Regions from separate parts of the Mycobacterium sp. IDUB_21 genome, predicted to be linked through region 2. Evidence: riboswitches for the same ligand, from Rfam matches in the RefSeq annotation. Region 2 holds a riboswitch; the other holds the start of a gene.
What was found. A riboswitch is a leader RNA that binds a small molecule or an ion and turns the genes downstream of it on or off. The one in region 2 is predicted to bind magnesium.
Positions count from the first base shown of each region.

Region 1 (4,171 bases), on a different contig from region 2:
GATCGGCGCCCACCGGTTGCAGCGCCAGCACCTGCTGCAGCTGGTCGAGTGCGCCGAGCGTGGCGGCTTCCAACGGGCTACCGGAGCCGATGAGGGGTCCGGTGAAGTCCGGTCGGGCGGATGCTTCGGGCATCGGCGTCGGCCTCACCGCATCCTCCTCGCCGTACGCTGCCGGCGCGCGCGCTCGGGGCCCAATGGGAGAACCGGCTTGTGGACTGTCGGTCCATTTAAGTAAAACGTTTGACTTAGGTCAAGTGAGCGATGTTCACTGACTCCCATGCCGACACCGGTGCACAGCCCGCGGTCCGCCCGCACCGACAGCACACGGGAGGCCCTGTTATGCGCGGCTGAACGGCTGATCGCCGAGCGCGGAGTCGAGGCCGTGACCCACCGCCAGATCGTCGTAGCCGCCGGCCAGGGCAACAACGCCGCGGTGGCCTACCACTTCGGCACCAAGAAGGATCTGGTGCGCGCCATCGAAGCCAGTCACGCCGGGCACATCGAAGAGCTGCGCACCACCCGGATCACGGCCACCGGTGATTCCGCCGAACTGCGCGACTGGGTGGGTTGCCTGGTGCAGCCGCTGACCGATCACCTGGCGTCGCTGACCGGGCCCACCTGGTATGCGCGATTCGCCGCCCAGGTGATGACCGACCCCACGTATCGCCGAGTGGTCGCAAAGAGCGCCCTGGAGTCGGAGACGCTGCGCCGGGTCATCGACCGCATCGGCCAGGGCGTCCCCGACCTGCCCAAACACGTTCGCGTTGAACGCAAGATCATGATGCGCACGATGCTGCTGTATACCTGCGCCGAAATCGAACGCGGATTCGCCGAAGGCAGCAAGGGGCCCCGCCCGGACTGGCCGGGCGCCAATCAGGGCCTTGTCGACGGGATCACGGGTCTGTGGCAGGCCCCGATCACGGGTCGGTGACAGCCAGGCGGTGCTGGATCGTCGCTGTGGCATTGCCAACCCGGACGTCCCGGGGTTCACTTGCTGCTTCAGTCGGCTTGATTCGGCCTGCATTGTGCGCGTGAATAGTTCGCTCCCACACAACCCTCAGCTACTTCGTACGAGTCGCACCGATTGCCGCGCTGCTGGCATGGTGTCGTCCGAACGTTGCAGGCACGCAGGTCGTTTCGACACACATTTCGCGATTTCAGATGCACGGACTGCGCAGTGACTTGTCGCCTATCAATGAAATATATTGGCACTCAGTTGCTTTCAAACGTACCGACGACTGTCGACCGGGCCATCGACACGCTGGTAGCGCAGCATTCGAGTTGACTCCCCGCGCGGTTGATGCCACCATGGCCGCGAACGCACCTCGCTAGGTGAGGCGTCTGTACGGATACAGGCCACTGACCTCGAACGTCGAAAGACGCCCAGGGTCAGGACAGCTCTTCCCGGCTTAAGGGTTGAGCCCAAGTGGCTTCCGGCTCATGGCCGGATACGCCGTGCAGTGCCAAAGCTCTGACGAGAGGGGTGCCGGCCGGCTGATCTGTCGGTCCGGCTCACCCGCTGTGCACACCGCAATGGCATCCGCGTGTGCCCTGGCTCGGAGGAGGTGAGAGCGACATTGAGTCTTAGCGATAGTCCTTATCCGAGTTCGACGAGCATTTCGTTCAACTCCGGCCCCGGCGCCACTTCCACCCTCTGAATCGGTTTGCGCCGTTCCGCAGCAGCGCTGTCTGCCCTCAGGGACCAGCGCGGTATCTGCGCGCGAATTTGATGGTGTAACGGTGCAATTCGTCATGTCTTCTTGAAGGAGAGCTTCGATGTCTTTTGTGTCTGCACTGCCCGAAGAACTGACTGCGACAGCGGCTGACCTGCGCGGTGTCGGCGATGTGTTAGCTGCGCAGAGCGCCGCCGCCGCGGCGCCGACCACTGGCGTGGTTCCGGCCGCCGCCGACGAGGTCTCTGCGCTGACCGCCGCTCAATTCGCCAGACACGCGCAGATGTACCAGGCGATCAGCAAGCGGGCTGCTGTGGTGCACGAGATGTTCGTGAACACGCTGCAGCGCAGCGCCCAGTCCTACGCGGCGACCGACGCTGCCAACGTTATCTCGGTTTACTGAAAGGTTTTTGGGTGATGGATTACGGATCGCTTCCACCGGAGGTCAATTCGGCGCGGATGTACGCCGGACCCGGGTCCGGGCCGATGCTCGCCGCCGCGTCGTCCTGGAACCTGCTGGCAGCAGAATTGCGTTCGGCGGCAAATTCTTTCGAATGGCTGGTAACGGGTCTCGCCAGTCAAGGCTGGTGGGGGCCCTCCGCGTCGGCGATGATGGCCGCAGCCGAGCCATACATGACGTGGATGAGCGTGACCGCCGAGCAGGCTGAGCAGACTGCGGCGCAGGCCTATTCCGCCGCCGATGCCCATGCGTCGGCCTACGCAATGACGGTGCCGCCGCAGGCCATTGCGACCAACCGTGTGCTGATGACGGCGTTGGTCAAGACCAACGCTCTGGGACAGAACACCCCCGCTATTGCGGCGACCGAAGCCCGCTACGGTCAGATGTGGGCACAGGATGCGGTCGCGATGTACCGCTACGCCGCCGCGTCGGCCACCGCCACACAACTGAGCCCATTCCCCGCTGCGCCGGAAACCACCAGGTCGGAAGGGGAAGACGGGCCGGCCGGCGCCAGTCCCGACGCCGCCAAAACGCACTCTCAGGTGCCGAACGCCTTACGGAACATGGCCTCACCGGCGGACGGTACGCGGCCGTCGGATCCCGATTGGCACTGGACGAAATTCTTCGACGGCCTCTTCGACGGAACGTGGGGCCACGACGACGGGTCCGGCTTGAATATCAATGCCCAGTTGTGGAACACGATTGCCGCAACCGGAATCTTCGACCCTGGCGGGAACATCGAGGGCATGTCGGGCCTGGCCACGCTCGGGTTTCTGGCACGAGGTATGGATGGAGGCGCAGTTGCCCTTTCCCGTGGCGGGCTCGACGCCACGCCAGGCATGACACTGGCGTCCACGGCAACAGCCGGGGCGGAGAGCGCCGGCCGCGCTGTCGGCGGCGCAGGCTCCCCGGTGTCGGCCGGCGTGGGCCGAGCCACCCTGGTCGGATCGTTGTCCGCGCCGCCCAGCTGGGCAGCCGCTACCCCGGCGGCTGCTCCCACCGCCGGAACGGGCAGCGGCTGGACAGTCAACCCGGAGAGCAGGTCGATGACCGCGATGCCTCCCCCGGTGCCCTCGGGTGGCGGCGGGCGCAGCGGCGGTTTCGGTACGCCGCGCTATGGCGTCAAGCTCACCGTCATGCCGCGTCCCACCGTGGTCGGGTAGGCATGCCGATTGCGCATCGACTGGCGTCCCTCGCAACAAAGACGGAACGGAGTCGCCGCCGTGCGGTGCGTGCTCTAGGCGGCGCTCTCCAGCTTGCCTTGGCATACCCGCGCTGCGGCGACAACCGCCACCAGGGCCATCGTGAACCACGCCGTCGCAGAGGATGTCTCGTAGATATCAGACAATGGCACAGACCTGCCGCCCTGGATTGTCGCCGAGGCATCACCAACGCGCAGCATCTCGAGGTTCACCTGCAGTGCCAGTCCGAACCAGATGACCGCCGGTGCCAACAGAACCGATCGGGCCGACGCGGCAGGTACCCGGCGCCACCGCCGCTCGACCAACGAGAACATCTGGAACAGCACCCATCCCGTGATCACCCAACCGAAATAGTTGCTCAGCGGAACTCCGAGGGCGCCACTCGGTGACGCATAGGAGTACAGGCCGCGGGCATAGGCCGTGATCGGATCGATCACCAAGTCGTATCCGCCGAGGATCAGGGTGGCGACGACGGGCGTCACCACCACCTGCAAGCGGCGGTTGGCGTACTCGCCCACGATCACCCGGGCCAGCATCCACGCCAACCAGGCCAGAACCACCCAACCGAGCACCACCACGAACGGCACCCCGAGCAATCGGGGTCCTTCCAGGTGATGAACGTAGGAGCCGAAGGGAAAGCCGGTCGCGACACTGCACGCCTCGAATCCGAACGACACGACCAGCGCGATGGTGAAGTAGCCAATGACTCCGACCGGCTTGTACAACGTGAGCGTATGGAACAACACGAACGCGGCCAGTGCGCCGCCCGAGACAGCCTCGGCGGCAGCATGTATCGGGGATCCGGAGCTCAGCGCGGCCGTCATCGTCGCGGCGGA
Region 1 covers NZ_JBVAXQ010000007.1:142,216-146,386, reverse strand. The annotation lists gene ACZYY4_RS12710 (acyl-CoA thioesterase) at 1-133, opposite strand, end outside; gene ACZYY4_RS12705 (TetR/AcrR family transcriptional regulator) at 278-931, shown strand; M-box (ykoK) riboswitch at 1,318-1,490, shown strand; gene ACZYY4_RS12700 (PE family protein) at 1,777-2,076, shown strand; gene ACZYY4_RS12695 (PPE family protein) at 2,091-3,296, shown strand; gene ACZYY4_RS12690 (carotenoid biosynthesis protein) at 3,371-4,171, opposite strand, start outside.
Region 1: linked by a shared signal. The riboswitch ahead of ACZYY4_RS12700 (PE family protein) and the one ahead of ACZYY4_RS10750 (PPE family protein) in region 2 are both predicted to bind magnesium.

Region 2 (4,171 bases):
CTGAATCGACGGCTCCGGCCGGCGGCACCCGGCCGCCGGTGGCAGCGAGCACCGGGAACGCGGGCGTGGTCGGCAAGCTCGCGGTCCCACCGGCCTGGACCGAATCGGTGCCCGAGGCGACGACCACCGCGGCCGTGGCACCCGGCACGGCCCCGGTGCCCGCCGCCGCGGCACCCGCAGGACATGGTGCCGGCGTGGCGGGTGCTGGTCTGGCCGGTCTGGCCGCCGGGCGGTCTGGCCGCCGGCGGGGACGCGGTGACCGGGGGGAGGCGAACAGCGAGCGGATCGCCGACCAGCTCACCGGCGCAGGAGAGGTACGACACTGGCACGTCGAGCCGGGCGGACTCAAGAGCCTGCTGGGTGAGGTTGCCGGGCAACCCGGTGTCCACGAGGTCTATTTCGACACCGCCGAGCAGGTGCCGCCCGACACCGGACCGCAGCCGGGCCGGGGGTGATCGGAATGGATTTCGCCGCGCTGCCGCCGGAAGTCAATTCCGGACGCCTGTATGCCGGCCCGGGCTCGGGGCCGATGCACCTCGCCGCGACGGCGTGGGCTCGGCTGGCCACCGAGACCGGTTCGGCCGCCGGGGCTTACCAGTCGGTGCTGACCGGCTTGACCGACGAGGGGTGGCTGGGACCGGCCTCCGAGTCGATGGCCGCCGCCGCCACACCGTATGTGGCCTGGCTCAACGCCACCGCGGCGTCGGCCGAGCAGGCCGCCGCAGGCGCGACCGCGGCCGCGACCGCCTTCGACGAGGCCTACGCGGGGGTTGCACCGCCGCCGGTGATCGCGGCGAACCGCAGCGCGCAGTCGACGCTCGTCGCGACGAATGTGCTCGGGCAGAACAGCGCGGCAATCGCGACGCTGGATGCCGAGTACGCACAACTGTGGGTCCAGGACGCGATCGCGATGTACGGCTACGCGGCCCAGTCGTCGGCGGCCACCACGCTGACCCCGTTCACCCAACCGCCGGCCACCACCGACCCCTCGGCATCGGGCCGGCAGGGGGCGGCAGTCGCGGCGGCCACCGCCGGCAGCGGGCAAGCTCAGCTGTCGCAGCTGATCGCCGCGGTCCCGCGGGCGCTGCAAGGACTGGCGCCGGCGGCGGCCTCGCTGCAACCCGCAGCGGACACCAGCACGCTCACCCTGTCGCAGCTGGTCTCCTACTTCCTGATCCTGCCGAAGAGCATTGTGCCGTTCAACGATGCGATCAAGACCGTCCTCTACGGCTTGATCCAGTACTCCCGCAACCTCAATACCGACCTGGATATCGCCGCGGCCACCGGTGGCAGGGCCGGGTTCGGTTCCGGTGCAACGGCGTTGGCCGCGGCCGAAGCATCCGTACCGGCCGGCCCCGGACCGGTGTCGGCCGGAGCGGGTAACGCGGGCACGATCGGCCGACTCAGCGTCCCACCGAACTGGGTGACGACTGCACCGGTGGCCAAGATGGCTGCCGCCGCCTTGCCGGGTACCGGACTGGCGGCGGCACCCGCCGCGGCGGCCGCCGCCGCGCAGATTCCGACCGGTGTGTTCACAGACTTGGCCCTGGCGAGTCTGGCGGGACGGGCACTCACCGGGGCCGCGCCGCGGAGTCATCCCGCCGCGGCGATGAACGGCCATGCACAGAGCCGGCTGGAACGCCTGGTCACCGAGCTGGCCGGCACCACCGACGTCCAGCACTGGCACGTCGACCCCAGCCGCCTGGACAGCCTGCTGGAAGAACTCGCCGAGCAGCCCGGCGTGCATGCCGTGCACGTCAAACCGGACGGTCGCAGCGGCCCCGGTCAGGATCGGCAGCCCAGCTGATGCCGGTGCGATTTCTGGCCGAAGACAAGCTGATTCGCAGTCGGCGCCGGCCAATCTCCGCCAGGAGGCCCGCGACCCGCCGCGCCTGATTGACCCGGCCCGCCGGCTGGTGCACTATGGTTAAGCAAGCACCTCGTTAGGTGAGGCGTCTGCACGGATACAGGCCACTGACCCCGAACGTCGAAAGACGCCCCGGGTCAGGACAGCTCCTCCCGGATTAAGGGTTGAGCCCAAGTGGCTTCCGGATCTGCGTACTTTGCGCAGGTCAGGACACGCCGTGCAGTGCCGAAGCTCTGACGAGAGGGGTGCGGTGTCTGTCCGGCTGTTTCCGGGCGACTTCACCTCTTTGTGCACACGTGCAGGCACCCCCGCGTGCCCAGGCCCAGAGGAGGTGAGAGCGACATTGAGTCCGAGTGATAGTTCCTATCCGAGATCGGCGGTCGTCTCCCTCAATCTCGGTACTGCTTTCACCATCTGATTCTCACCGGCGCTGAACTCGTCGTCTGGCGTGACTTTCGTTCGCGGAATACGCCAGGCTTCGGCATGTCCTGAAAACGCTTGGTAACTCGGCCTTTTCGTCGAGCAGCGATTTCGGCCGACATGCCCGGCTCCGGCATGTCGCCATGACCGGCTGACCCGATCTTTCGTTCCTCTGACCTACGGATGCAACGCGTATCGGGATATCGACGTGCCTGCACACCCGCAACAAACCCAGTCATCTGGAAAAGCCACTGATCAAAAAGGAGCAATGCCATGGACTTCGGAGCATTTCCGCCGGAAATCAACTCAGCTCGTATCTACACCGGGCCCGGCGCGGGACCGATGATGGCCGCCGCGGGGGCCTGGGACATGATGGCCGCCGAACTCGGTTCGGCCGAGGCCGCCTACCAGTCGGTCATCAACGGACTCATCAGCGAAGGCTGGATGGGGCCCGCTTCCAATGCGATGGCCGCCGCGGCAGCGCCCTACGCGGCGTGGATGGGCACCACCGCCACCCAGGCCGAGCAGGCCGCCGCCCAGGCCAAGGCGGCCGCTGCGGCGTTCGAGGCGGCGTACGCGATGACGGTGCCGCCGCCGCTGATCGTCGCGAACCGTTCCCAGCTCGCGCTACTGGTGGCCACCAACGTCCTGGGCCAGAACGCCGGGGCGATCGCGGCAACCGAGGCGCACTACAGCCAGATGTGGGCCCAGGACGCCTCGGCCATGTACGGCTACGCGGCGGCGTCGGCGGCGGCCACGAAGGTCACGCCGTTCAGCTCGCCACACGAGGTGGCCGACCCGTCGGCGCAGGGCACCCAGCAGGCCGCGACCGCCCAGGCCACCGGTACGGCGGCTGCTTCGAACGCGCAATCCACACTGTCCCAAGCGATCACGAACACGCCGCAGACATTGCAGGGTCTTGCGGCGCCGCTGCAACCGCCAACAACGGGCGCCGAGGGGATCAGCACGGGCGATCTGACCAATGGATTGACCAACCTGATGAGCAGCTCGTTCAGCCCGATGAGCGCGGCCGGGATCTCCGGCTTCGCCGCCGACATGGCGGTGGTACGTGGTGCTGCGATCGCTGCGGGTGATCCGCTGGGCTTGGGCGCGATCGACCCGTTCACGCCGATGCTCGGAGCACTGGGCGGCGGACTCGGCAGCGGGATGCACGGCCTGGGCGCCGGGTTGGGCGGTCTGGGCACCGCCTCAGCGACGATGAGCCAGGCGTCGATGGTCGGGGGACTGTCGGTGCCGCAGGCGTGGGCTGCGGCCGTCCCGGCCACCGGTCCCGCCGGCGGCGTCGCGGCTACCGGGTGGACTGTGGCCACGCACGCCCCCCAGGCGGGCGCGGCCGGGATGCCGGGCGTGCCGATGGCCGGCGCCGGGCAGGGCCGCAGCTACGGATTCGCCGCCCCGCGCTACGGCTTCAAGCCCACGGTGATGGGTCGGCCGGTGGTCGCCGGTTAGGGCGTGTGACAGGGTTAGCTCATGCAGACGCTGAGCGTCGCCGAGTTCACGCTGCGACTGGCCGTCGGGCTGGGCTGCGGTGCGCTGATCGGGCTGGAACGGCAGTGGCGAGCCCGGATGGCCGGGCTGCGCACCAACGCGCTGGTGGCCGCCGGCGCAACGCTGTTCGTGCTGTACTCGATCGCCGCCGGCGACACCAGCTCCACCCGGGTCGCCTCGTATGTGGTGTCGGGGGTGGGGTTCCTCGGCGGCGGGGTGATTCTGCGGGAGGGGTTCAACGTCCGCGGTTTGAACACCGCGGCCACCCTGTGGTGCTCGGCCGCCGTCGGCGTGCTGGCGGCGGCCGGGAACCTGCTGTTCGCGGTGATCGGTACCGGTGCGATCGTCGGCACCCACCTGTTGCTGCGGCCGCTG
Region 2 covers NZ_JBVAXQ010000005.1:333,113-337,283, reverse strand. The annotation lists gene ACZYY4_RS10760 (PPE family protein) at 1-455, shown strand, start outside; gene ACZYY4_RS10755 (PPE family protein) at 461-1,807, shown strand; M-box (ykoK) riboswitch at 1,933-2,119, shown strand; gene ACZYY4_RS10750 (PPE family protein) at 2,561-3,757, shown strand; gene ACZYY4_RS10745 (MgtC/SapB family protein) at 3,779-4,171, shown strand, end outside.